DNA from 2 places in the Micromonospora sp. CNZ297 genome. Region 2 is predicted to be linked to the other one. Evidence: riboswitches for the same ligand, from Rfam matches in the RefSeq annotation. Region 2 holds a riboswitch; the other holds the start of a gene.

Region 1 (6,016 bases), on a different contig from region 2:
ACGGCTTGAGCCGGTCCGACAGGCTCATCACCGCGAAATCGGCCCCGATCGGCGCGCCCGCGCGCGCCGCGACCGCCTGGACGGCGGAGATCCCGGGTACGACACGGATGGCGACGCCGGCGTAGCGGGGGTCCTCCGCGGCCTCGAACACCGCCGACGCCATGCCGAAGACGCCCGCGTCACCGCCGGAGACGACCGCGACGCGCTCACCGGCGAGCGCCAGTTCGAGCGCCTGCCGGGCCCGCTCGAGCTCGACCGTGTTGCCGGAGGCGTGGCGGACGAGTCCGGGGCGCTGCGCGACGCGCTGGACGTACGGGCCGTAGCCGACGACGTGGCCGGCCTCGGCGAGCACCTGCGACGCCTCGGGGGAGAGCCACCGATCGGGACCGGGGCCGAGGCCCACGACGACGACCTCGGCGCCGGGATAAGGTTCGGTGACCCTGGTGGCCGGGAGGTCGTAACGGGCCACTCCGGGCCGGGTGTCGCCGGGGACCAGCACGATCGAGAAGTACGGCACCGTGGCGGGGTCCACGTCGGCGACAGGCAGTACCCGCTCGGCGGTCATCGACGCCCGTTCGACGTACCAGGAGCCCTCGACGCGCCCGGCCTGCTCGAGCGCCGAGCGGACCTTGGTGAACGTCCGGCCCAGCTTCATGATCACCGCCCCGTCGGTGTCGGCGAGACGCCGGGCCAGCTCGGGCTCGGGCAACGTTCCCGGCAGCACGGTCAGCACGTCGGTCTGCCGGACCAGCGGCAGGGCGGTGGTGGCGGTGGCGGCGGCGAAGGCGGGCACACCGGCGACGACCTGCGTGTCGAACTCGCCGGCGAGCCGGTCGTGCAGGTACATGAACGAGCCGTAGAGCATCGGGTCGCCCTCGGCCAGCACGACCACGTCGCGGCCCGCACGAAGGTGGGCCCGCAGCCGCTCGGCGGCTTCGGCGTAGAAGTCGGCCATCGCCCCGGCGTACCCGCCCGGGTGCTCGGTGCTCTGGGTCGTCACCGGATAGACCAGCGCCTCCTCGATCACGTCGTCCGGGAACAGCCCGGCAGCGATGCGGCGCGCGTTGGACTGTTTGCCGACACCCTGGTGGTAGGCGATGACCTGGGCCGCGCCGATCAGCCGGGCGGCTTTGAGCGTGATCAGTTCGGGATCACCCGGGCCGACCCCGACGCCGGACAGCCGCCCGGTCACTCCGCCTCCCGGGCGAGGGCGTTGAGCGCGGAGGCGGCCATCGCCGAGCCGCCCCGGCGCCCGGTCACCACGAGATAGGGCACGTCGAGGCCGGGGGCGTCGGTGGCGAGGTCGATGAGCGCCTGCTTGGACTCGGCGGCGCCGATGAATCCCACCGGCGTACCGATGATCGCAGCTGGTCGTGGCGCGCCGTCGCGCAGCATCTCCAGCAGGTGGAACAGGGCCGTGGGGGCGTTGCCGAAGGCGACGACCGCGCCGGCGAGGTGGTCGGTCCACAGCGACACCGCCGCCGCCGACCGGGTCGTTGCCCACCGGTGGGCAAGCGCCGGGACCTCGGGTTCGTGCAGAAAGCAGCGGACCTCGTTGTCACGGGGCAGGCGGGCGCGGGTAACGCCGGCGGCGACCATGTGCGCGTCGGTCAGGATCGGCGCCCCCGCCTCCAGCGCCCCGCGGGCGGCGGCCACCAGGCCGGGGTGGATCACCAGGTTGCGGGTGAGGTCGGTCTGGCCGCATGCGTGGATCATCCGCACCGCGACCTTCTCGGCGTCGGCCGGCACACCCGAAAGATCGGCCTCGGCACGGATGGTGGCGAACGAGGCGTCGTAGATCGCCGCGCCGTCGGTGACGTAGTCGTAGCGGCGTGCCGGTGTGGTGAGACTCATGCGTTCTCCAGATCGGGGACGAGCAGGGTGCGGTACGGGGTGACGACGATCTCGCCGGCGCCGAGCGCGCGGATCTCCTCCAGCAGGGGAGCGTCCACTCGGCCGCCGGAAGCCGCGAGGTGCGCGGTGACGCGGCCGTCATCCTGAACGATCCTGCCCAGCGCGGGTGGAGGTGTGCTCACCCGGGTCCGCTCGGCACGGTCGAGTACGGTGCCCAGCAGCGCGGCGCCGGCGCCGGGCAGCTCGTCGACGTGCCAGGGTGAGTCCGGCCGGTCACCCGCGAGCCCGGCGAAGCGTACGGCGAGCCCGGTCAGCGCCGCGGCGGCCTCGTCCAGCCGGATGACTGGCCCCCACGCCGAGGTTCCGGCGCGTAGCTGCGCGGTGTCCGAGTCGAGCGCCACCAACCCCAGGTCCAAGTCACGGCTGACCAGATCACCGCGGCCGTCGTCAAGCACGAACAGGAACCGTCCGGTCAGCGCGGTGAGCCGGGGCTCGGCGCGCAGCCGTGCGTCGAGTCCGGCGACGACCGGGTGTAGATCGGCCCGGCCGCCACTGCGTCCGGTCAGCGGTGAGGCGAGGATGTTGCGGACCAGCTCGTGCGACGTGGACGGTACGAGCCCGGTCGCGATGACGTCGGCGACGACGGTCTCGGGCAGCCGCCCACCGTCGTGCTCGAGACCGCGCACCTGCAGGTTGGCGCGGCTGGTCAGGTGGACCGCGCCGTCGCCGTGCGCACGGGCCACCTCCACGAGTGCGCACAGCGCCGCAGTCGGCACGATCCCGCCGGGGACGCGCACCCGCACGAGCGCGCCGTCGTCGGCGATCCATGGGCGCAGCAGGCCGGGACACAGGTCGCGGCGGGTCCTCTCGGTCACGGCGACATGGTGCCAGAGCCCGTCCCCGGCGACACCGGCTGTCGGTGCTACCGTCGTGATGCCAGTCAAACTCAGCCATGAGCCAGGGAACCCGGTGCGAATCCGGGACTGACGCGCAGCGGTGAGGGTGACGGGCGGGGCACGACGCCACTGGACCCACGGTCTGGGAAGGCGCCCCGTCCGGTTGATCCCGAGTCCGAAGACCTGCTGGCCGCAGATCCGTCTGCGACACGTGCCCATCCAGGCCTCGCGCACAGGCCCCGGACGAAAGAAGACCCCGTGTCCCGATCGCACCGGATCACCGGCTCCTGACCCCGTGAGCGTCCTCGTTCACGTCGCGACCGCACTGACGGACGCCGCGTCGCCGGTGCTACGCGGGCAGGCCGAGGCAGCCGGCGCCCGGCTGGCCTTCCTGCAAGCCGGCGAGCCGACGCTGACCCATGTGCTCGACCTGCTGCACGCCGAGGGCGCCCGGGAGGTTCGCCTGGAACCGGTGAGCACCGACGACCTGACTTTCGCCCGTTCGTGGGTGGGACGCGTGGCCGGCCACTGGCACCGTCAGCAGATCGACCCGCCGGTCATCCGGTTCGGCGAGCGCGCGATCACCGGGCACGAGGCGCCACTCACCTCACCGGCCTGGGACACCCTGCCGCCGTACCGCCATCATCTACTGCTGTGCCGCGGCCCGCGCTGCAGTGCCCGCGGCGCGGACGAGACCTATCGCGCGATCGTGGGCGCGCTCGTCGAGCAGCAGCTCACCGACGCCGACGTCCTCATGGCCCAGACCGGCTGCCTGTTCCCGTGCAACCACGGACCAGTCGCCGTCGTGCACCCCGACGGCACCTGGTACGGGCCGGTGCGACCCGGCGACGCGGCACGCCTCGTCGGCGAGCACCTACGCGCCGGCCGTCCGGTCGGCGACCTGCGCCTCGGCTCCCGTGTCACCGAAGGAGAAACATGACACGCATCGCCCTGCTGTCCACCTCGGACACCGACCTGCTCTCGGCGCGGGCCAGCAACGCGGACTGGTCCTGGGCCAACCCTGCCCGGCTCACCGGCGAGCGCCGCGACACCCTGACCACCGAGGCCGACGTGGTCGTTCTGCGGGTGCTCGGCTCGCCCGAGGACGTACGCGACCTCGCCGCGCTGATCCGCGGCACCGGCCGTCCCCTGGTCGTGCTCGGTGGGGAACGGACGCCGAACGCCGCGTTGATGGGGCTGTCGACCGTCCCGATCGGCGTCTGCGCCGAGGCGCACCGCTACCTCGCCGAGGGCGGCGCGGAGAACCTGCGCCAACTGCACGCCTTCCTGTCCGACACCGTGCTGCTGACCGGCGAAGGCTTCGAACCGCCGGCCGTGCTGCCCGAGTGGGGAGTCAGCCGGCAGCCGGCCCCGGACGCCCGGCCCCGCGTCGGAGTCCTGTACTACCGGGCCCACGAGGTGAGCGGCAACAACGCGTTCGCCCACGAACTCGCCGATGCCATCGACACCACCGGCGTGGCCGCCGGCGTACCGATCTACGTCTCGTCACTGCGGGCGGCGCCCGAGGAGTTGTACGCCGAACTCGCCACCCTGGACGCGATCGTCGTCACGGTCCTGGCCGCCGGCGGCGCCCGGCCCGCCACCGCGAGCGCCGGCGGCGACGACGAGTCCTGGGACGTCGAACGGCTGCGCGCCCTCGACATCCCCGTGCTGCAGGCTCTGGCGCTCACGTCCGGCAGAGCCGAGTGGGAGGCGTCCGACGAAGGCGTCACCCCGCTCGACTCCGCGACCCAGATCGCCATCCCCGAGTTCGACGGCCGCCTCATCACCGTCCCGTTCTCATTCAAGGAGGTCGACGCCGACGGCCTGCCCCGCTACGTGACCGACCCTGAGCGATGCACCCGCGTCGCGGGCATCGCCGTCAACCACGCCCGACTGCGGTATGTCCCGCCCGCCGAGCGCAAGGTGGCCCTCGTCCTGTCGGCCTACCCGACCAAGCACAGCCGCATCGGCAACGCCGTCGGCCTCGATACGCCCGTGTCGGCGATCCGATTGCTGCGCGCGATGCGAGATGCCGGCTACGACCTCGGCGCACCCGGCGCAATTCCCGGGCTCGACCCGCTGCTCCCGGTCGAGGGAGAGGATGCCGACACGACGGCCGGCAACGCGCTCATCCACGCTTTGATCGCCGCCGGTGGGCAGGACGAGGAGTGGCTCACGCAGGCTCAGCTCAGCGAGTCGCACGTGCGTATCAGCCGGGACGACTACCGGCGCTGGACTGCCGGATTGCCCGCCGCGCTGCGCGACGCCATGGCCGAGACCTGGGGCGAGGCTCCCGGCTCGCTTTTCGTCGACGACGACGGCGACATCGTGCTGGCCACCCTGCGCGCCGGTAACGTCGTCATCCTCATCCAGCCCCCGCGTGGCTTCGGCGAGAACCCGGTCGCGATCTACCACGACCCGGCCATGCCTCCGTCGCACCACTACCTGGCCGCGTACCGCTGGCTCGAACACGGCTTCGGCGCCGACGCGGTGGTGCACCTCGGCAAACACGGCTCGATGGAGTGGCTGCCGGGGAAGAACGCCGCGCTCTCAGCCGCCTGCGCCACGGACGCGGCAATCGGCAGCATGCCGTTGATCTATCCGTTCCTGGTCAACGATCCTGGCGAGGGTGCCCAAGCCAAGCGCCGCGCGCACGCCACCATCGTCGACCACCTGGTGCCGCCGATGGCACGCGCCGAAAGCTACGGCGACATCGCCAAGCTGGAGCAACTGCTCGACGAGCACGCCAACATCGCCGTGATGGACCCGGCAAAGCTGCCCGCGGTCCGCCAGCAGATCTGGACGCTGATGCAGTCCGCACAAATGCATCGCGACCTCGGCCTGGACGAACGGCCCGGCGACGAGGAGTTCGACGACTTCCTGCTGCACGTCGACGGCTGGCTGTGCGAGATCAAGGACGTACAGATCCGCGACGGATTGCACGTGCTCGGCCAGGCGCCGACCGGACAGGCACGCGTCAACCTGGTGCTCGCCGTGCTCCGCGCGACACAGGTCTGGGGCGGACAGAACCGGGCACTGCCCGGCCTGCGCGCCGCGCTGGGTCTTGCCGAGGACGCCCCGGCGGCCGACGTCGACGCCGTGGAAGCGCAGGCCCGTGCCCTGATCGAGGCGATGGAGAAGGCCAGCTGGCAGGCTGACGCGATCGACGCGCTGCACGACGACCCGGTGGTACGCGACGTCCTGCGCTTCGCCGCCGAGCAGGTCGTGCCGCGACTGGCCGCCACCACCGACGAACTGACCAA
Region 2 (6,016 bases):
GCCTCGTTCATCGAGATGGCCGGCGCACAGTGGAGCGCGCTGTACGCGACCGAGGTCGCGGGCGCTGCCGCGGTGCTCGCCGCGGCCACGTACACCTGCCTGTCGCTGGCCGCCACCGTCGCCCGGCTGTTCGGCGACCGGCTGGCCGGCCGGTTCGGGCGGATCCGCTTCGTCCGGCTGTCCGCGCTCGTCGCCACCGTCGGTGTGGCGCTGCCGGTGGCGTACCCCCATCCGGTCGCGGTGATGGCCGGCTTCGGACTGCTCGGCTTCGGCCTGGCGTGCGTGACCCCGACGGTGCTCGGCTTCGCCGGCGAGCAGCCCGGCCTCACCTCGGGTGAGGGCGTCTCGGTGGTGGCGATGGGCCAGTGGCCGGGCGCGTTGCTCGCGGCGCCGGTGATCGGCCTGCTCGCCGGCGCCCTGGACCTGCGCAGCGCGTTCGTGGTGGTGGCCGTGATGGCGGTCGCCGTGGTGGCGCTGATCGGGCGGGTCCGGGCGACGGCGCTGCCCGGCGAGAGCCCGGTCCCGCCCCGGCCGTGACGGCCGGGGCGGGGGCGGCGCTCAGAAGTCGTCGTCGAAGGTGACCGAGCCGGTCACCCCGACCTGGTACGCCGACACCCGGCGCTCGAAGAAGTTGGACAGCTCCTGCACGTCCTGCAACTCCATGAACGCGAACGGGTTGCCGCTGCCGTACATGGGGGCGATGCCGAGCACTGCGAGGCGCCGGTCGGCCACATGCTGGAGGTATTCGCGCATGTCGGCCAGTGACATCCCGGGCACGCCCTGCCCCAGCAGGTCCTCGGCGAAGCTCACCTCGCACTCCACCGCCTCGGCCAGCATCTCCTTCACCTGCCGCTCCATCTCGTCGTCGAACAGGTCCGGCTCCTCGGCGCGTACGGTCTCCACCACGTCGAAGGCGAACGCCATGTGCATCGACTCGTCCCGGAACACCCAGTTGGTGCCGGAGGCCAGCCCGTTGAGCAGTCCCCGGGAGCGCAGGAAGTAGACGTAGGCGAACGCGCCGTAGAAGAACAGGCCCTCGATGCACGCGGCGAAGCAGATCAGGTTGAGCAGGAACGCCCGCCGGTCCGCGCGGGTCCGCAGCTCGCGCAGCTCGAAGATCGAGTCGATCCACCGGAAGCAGAACTCGGCCTTGCGGGCGATCGACGGGATGTTCTCCACCGCGTCGAACGCGGCGAACCGTTCCTTCTCGTCCGGCACGTACGTGTCGAGCAGGTTCAGGTAGAACTGGACGTGCACCGCCTCCTCGAACAGCTGCCGGGACAGGTAGAGCCGGCCCTCCGGGGAGTTGACGTGCTGGTAGAGGTTGAGCACCAGGTTGTTGGCGACGATGGTGTCGCCGGTGGCGAAGAACGCCACCAGCCGCGACACCAGGTGCCGCTCGGCCGGGGACAGCTTCGCCAGGTCGGCGAGGTCCGAGTGCAGGTCCACCTCCTCGACCGTCCAGGTGTTCTTGATCGCGTCCTTGAACCGGTCGAAGAAGCGCGGGTAGCGCATCGGCCGCAGGGTCAGGTCCATGCCGGGGTCGAGCAGCATGTGCCGGGTCGGTGCGGTGGTGGTCACTGGCATGCCTCGCAGCTCTCGGGGTTCTCCAGGGAACAGGCCAGCGCCTCGTCGTCGCTCACGGCGGAGACCACGCCGGAGACCGGGGCGAGCACCGGCGCGACGGTGGCCTGCTGGATGCGGGTGGCGGGACGGGAACGCAGGTAGTAGGTGGTCTTCAGCCCGGCCTTCCAGGCGTACAGGTACATCGAGGACAGCTTGCCGATGGTCGGCGCGCTCAGGAACAGGTTCAGCGACTGGGACTGGTCGATGAAGGGCGCCCGCGCGGCGGCCAGGTCGATCAGCGCCCGCTGCGGCAGCTCCCAGGCGGTGCGGAACAGCTCCCGCACCGGCGCGGGCAGCTCGGTGATGTCCTGCACCGAGCCCTCGGCCCGCTTGATCCGGTCGCGGACCTGCGGTGTCCACAGGCCGCGCGCCTTCAGCTCCCGCACCAGGTACGTGTTGACCTGGAGGAACTCCCCGGACATGGTCTCGCGCTTGAACAGGTTGGACACCTGCGGCTCCACGCACTCGTAGCAGCCGGCGATGGAGGCGATGGTGGCGGTCGGCGCGATCGCCACCAGCAGTGAGTTGCGCAGCCCGTGGACGGCGATCCGCTCGCGCAGCGCCGCCCACCGTCCGGCCTGCGCCGGCTCCGCGCCCCACAGGTCCGGGTGCAGGTCACCCTTCGCGGCCCGGGTCTGCGGGTACGCCGGATGCGGCCCGAACCGCTCGGCCAGCCCGGCGGAGGTCTCCAGCGCGGTCAGCAGGATCTCCTCCTGCACGCGGGTGGACAGCTCCTTGGCCTGCGCCGAGTCGAACGGCAGGCGCAGCGTGAAGAACGCGTCCTGCAACCCCATCAGCCCGAGCCCGACCGGCCGCCAGCGCGGGTTCGACGCCGCCGCCTGCTCGGCCGGGTAGTAGTTGATGTCGATCACCCGGTCGAGGAACACCACGGCGGTGCGGACCGTGGCGCGCAGCCGCTCCCAGTCCACGCCGTCGGCGGTGACGTGGGCGCCGAGGTTCACCGAGCCGAGGTTGCACACCGCCGTCTCGGCGTCGTCGTTGACCTCCAGGATCTCGGTGCACAGGTTGGACAGGTGGATCACGTTGCCCGGCTCGCCGGTCTGGTTGGACAGCCGGTTCGCGGCGTCCTTGAACGTCATCCAGCCGTTGCCGGTCTGCGCGAGCGTGCGCATCATCCGCCCGTACAGGTCCCGGGCCCGGACCGTGCGGACCGCGTTCTTCTCCGCCGCCCGGTACGCGGCGTCGAACGCCTCGCCGTACAGGTCGGGCAGCTCCGGGGCGTCCGACGGGTCGACCAGCGACCACTCGCCGTCGGCCTCGACCCGGCGCATGAACTCGTCCGGGATCCAGTTGGCCAGGTTGAGGTTGTGCGTACGCCGCGACTCCTCGCCGGTGTTGTCCCGCAGCTCCAGGAACTCCTCCACGTCCGGGTGCCACGGCTCCAGGTAGACGCAGGCCGCGCCCTTGCGCCGGCCGCCCTGGTTGACCGCGGCCACCCCGGCGTCGAGCGTCTTGAGGAACGGCACGATGCCGTTGGAGCGCCCGTTGGTGCCCCGGATCAGCGCGCCCCGGCCGCGTACCCGCGACCAGGAGATGCCGATGCCGCCGGAGAACTTCGACAGCTTCGCCACCTGGTGGTACCGCTCGTAGATCGAGTCCAGCTCGTCGCGCGGCGAGTCGACCAGGAAGCACGACGACATCTGGGTGTGCCGGGTGCCGGAGTTGAACAGCGTGGGGGAGCTGGGCAGGTACGCCAGGCTGGACATCAGCCGGTAGAAGCCGACCGCCTCGCCCGGGGTGCGGGACAGCCCGCAGGCCACCCGCAGCAGCCAGTACTGCGGCGTCTCCACCACCAGCCGCGACTGCGGGTGCCGCAGCAGGTAGCGGTCGGCCACCGTGCGCAGTCCGAAGTACTCGAACCGCAGGTCGCCGTCCGGGTCCACGGCGTCGTCGAGCTTGCGGGCGTGCCGGGCCACGAACCCGGCCGTCTCGTCGCCGATCAGTCCCAGCCCGTGCGCGTAGGCGATCGACTGGCTGAAGCTCGCCACGCCCTGTCCGCGGACCTCCTTGTCCACGTACGCGGCGAGCAACCGCGCCGCCAGCTTCGAGTACTGCGGCTCCTCGCCGATCAGCTCCGCCGCGGTCTGGATCGACAACCGGTCCAGCTCGGCGGTGGTCGCCCCGTCGTAGAGCCCGCTTATCGTCTTCGTGGCCACCCGCAGCGGGTCCACCTCGTCCAGGTCGGCGACCCAGCGCTCGACCGCCCGGACGATCTTGCCGACGTCCACCGGCTCGGTGTCGCCGTCCCGCTTGCGTACCCGCATCGCCGGCCGGCGGGTCTCGGACCCGCCGGTTCCGGACGGGGGACTCTCCTGCACGACAGTCATGACCTCTCCTCGCTGTCACCGTCTGGAGACGGCGGGAGACGCCAACGGGCGCGGCGCACGGCCGGCCCGGCTGCTGGCGTCGGTCGTCCCGCGCGACCTCCGGCCGCCGTACGCGGAGGCGTACGGCGCGCTGGCAGGTCTTCGGACTCGCGGGCCCGACCGGGGTCGCCGGTCGCCTACCGGCCGTCGCTTCCCAGGCCGGTGGCCCAGTGCTGTTGACGGCTGTCGTTCCCACTCACCGCTGCGGGGCAGTCCCGGATTCCCACCGGGTTCCCTCTTGCCTCGGCCCCGCCCCGGAGGGTCTCGGCCGAACCAGCTGCGGCACCACCATATATGGCGGTGAGGGCTTGCGTGCAACACCAGATGTCGTGTCGGCGTGTCGGAATGATCTCACTGTCCACAGTGCCTACCCCCGATTCCGGCGCGACCCGGCGGGCGCGATACTCGGCGGTATGGGGAATACCGGACGCCGCTGGGCGTGGGTGGCGGTCCTGCTCGTCGGCGTCGGGCTTCACCTGCTGGTGCTGGAGACACTCGTCGGCACCGGGACCGTCACGTTCGTCCCGGCGCTGATCGTGCTCGGCGCGTGCGTCGCGCCCGCCACGTTCCTGGCCTTCGCCCAGGGACGGCCGGCCCGCCGCCCGGTCCCCGGCTCCGTCGTCGGCGTCGCCGCGCTCCTCGGCGGCGTGGTCGGCGTGGTCGCCGCCGGCTGGCTGGAGTACGGCACCCTGCACCGCCTCGGCGTCCTGCCGATGGCGCTCGTCGGCCTGGCCGAGGAGACCGCCAAACTGATCGTGCCGGCCGGCATCCTGCTGCTGTGGCGGCGGCACCCGTCCCCGGCGCAGGGCCTGGTGATCGGCGTGGCCTCCGGCGCCGGGTTCGCCGCGCTGGAGACCATGGGCTACGCGTTCGCCGCGTTCGTCGGGTCGGAGGGCAACCTCGGCGCGGTCGAGCGGACGCTGCTGGTACGCGGTCTCACCGCGCCCGCCGCGCACCTGGCCTGGACCGGGCTGACCGCCGCCGCGCTGTTCACGTTCGCCGCCGCGCCCGGCGGCCGGAAGCTGGCGGCGTTCCTGCTCACCTTCGCCGCCGCCGTCACACTGCACACCTGCTGGGACACGTTCGGCACCCAGCCCGCGTACGTGTTCATCGGCGCCGTGTCGCTGGGCTGGGTGCTGCTGCGCCTGCACCTGGACCGCGAGCGGCCGCCCGCGTCCGGGACGCCGGCGGAGCCGAACCGGGACCGGCCTCATGATCATCGCCAGTTCGCCGAGGTGGCGGGGTCGGAGCACTTCTGATGCCGCCACCTCGGCGTGATGGAGTCGATCAACCGGCCGGGGCATTGCCGACCGCCGACCAGCCGACGCCCGCACCGCGCCCCGGTGCGTCTCAGCCGGCGGCCAGCCGGACGCCGAGCGCGACGAAGGCGACAGCGCAGAGCCGGTCGACGCGCCGTGACCAGCGGCTGTCGCCCCACCGCCTGGCGAACCGCCCGGCGCCCACCCCGAGCGCCAGGTCCACGGCGAGTTGCACCGCGACGAACAGCACGCCGAGCAGCACCAGCTGCGCCGCCACCGGGCCCGCCTCGGGCCGGACGAACTGCGGCAGGAACGCCACACTGAACAGGATCATCTTCGGGTTGAGCAGGTTCGTCAGCAGGCCGCGCCGGAACGCCCGCCCGGCGCCGCCGTCCGGCCGGTCCGCCGGTGCGCCGAGCCGGCCCGTGCCGCGCAGCGCCCGCAGGCCCAGCACGATCAGGTACGCCGCACCGGCCCACCGGATCGCGGTGAACAGCACCGGGGACGCGGCGATCAGCGTGGCGAGCCCGGCCACCACGGCGGCGACGTGCACCGCCTCCCCGGCGGCGACCCCGAGCGCGGCCACCGCGCCCGCCCGTGGGCCGTACCGGGTGGCGTTGGCGAGCACGAACATCATGTCCGGCCCCGGGGTGAGCATGAGCACCACGATGGCGGCCAGGTAACCCGCGAGCGTGGCCGCCGACAGTCCGAGCACCGTTCAGCCCTCCCCGGCGCCGTCGAGCA

Evidence for each region. A riboswitch is a leader RNA that binds a small molecule or an ion and turns the genes downstream of it on or off. The one in region 2 is predicted to bind cobalamin.
Region 1: it holds a riboswitch for cobalamin, as region 2 does, so the genes downstream of both, FB454_RS33505 ((2Fe-2S) ferredoxin domain-containing protein) here and FB454_RS23020 (ribonucleoside-diphosphate reductase subunit alpha) in region 2, are expected to answer to the same signal.

The regions. Positions count from the first base shown of each region.
Region 1 is NZ_VISU01000042.1:14,814-20,829, forward strand. It holds gene FB454_RS33490 (precorrin-2 C(20)-methyltransferase) at 1-1,192, opposite strand, end outside; gene FB454_RS33495 (precorrin-8X methylmutase) at 1,189-1,854, opposite strand; gene FB454_RS33500 (sulfite reductase subunit beta) at 1,851-2,729, opposite strand; cobalamin riboswitch at 2,775-2,955, shown strand; gene FB454_RS33505 ((2Fe-2S) ferredoxin domain-containing protein) at 3,046-3,690, shown strand; gene cobN (cobaltochelatase subunit CobN) at 3,687-6,016, shown strand, end outside.
Region 2 is NZ_VISU01000014.1:116,944-122,959, reverse strand. It holds gene FB454_RS23030 (MFS transporter) at 1-537, shown strand, start outside; gene FB454_RS23025 (ribonucleotide-diphosphate reductase subunit beta) at 559-1,587, opposite strand; gene FB454_RS23020 (ribonucleoside-diphosphate reductase subunit alpha) at 1,578-3,974, opposite strand; cobalamin riboswitch at 4,091-4,306, opposite strand; gene FB454_RS23015 (PrsW family glutamic-type intramembrane protease) at 4,427-5,272, shown strand; gene FB454_RS23010 (LysE family translocator) at 5,364-5,987, opposite strand; gene FB454_RS23005 (acyl-CoA thioesterase) at 5,991-6,016, opposite strand, start outside.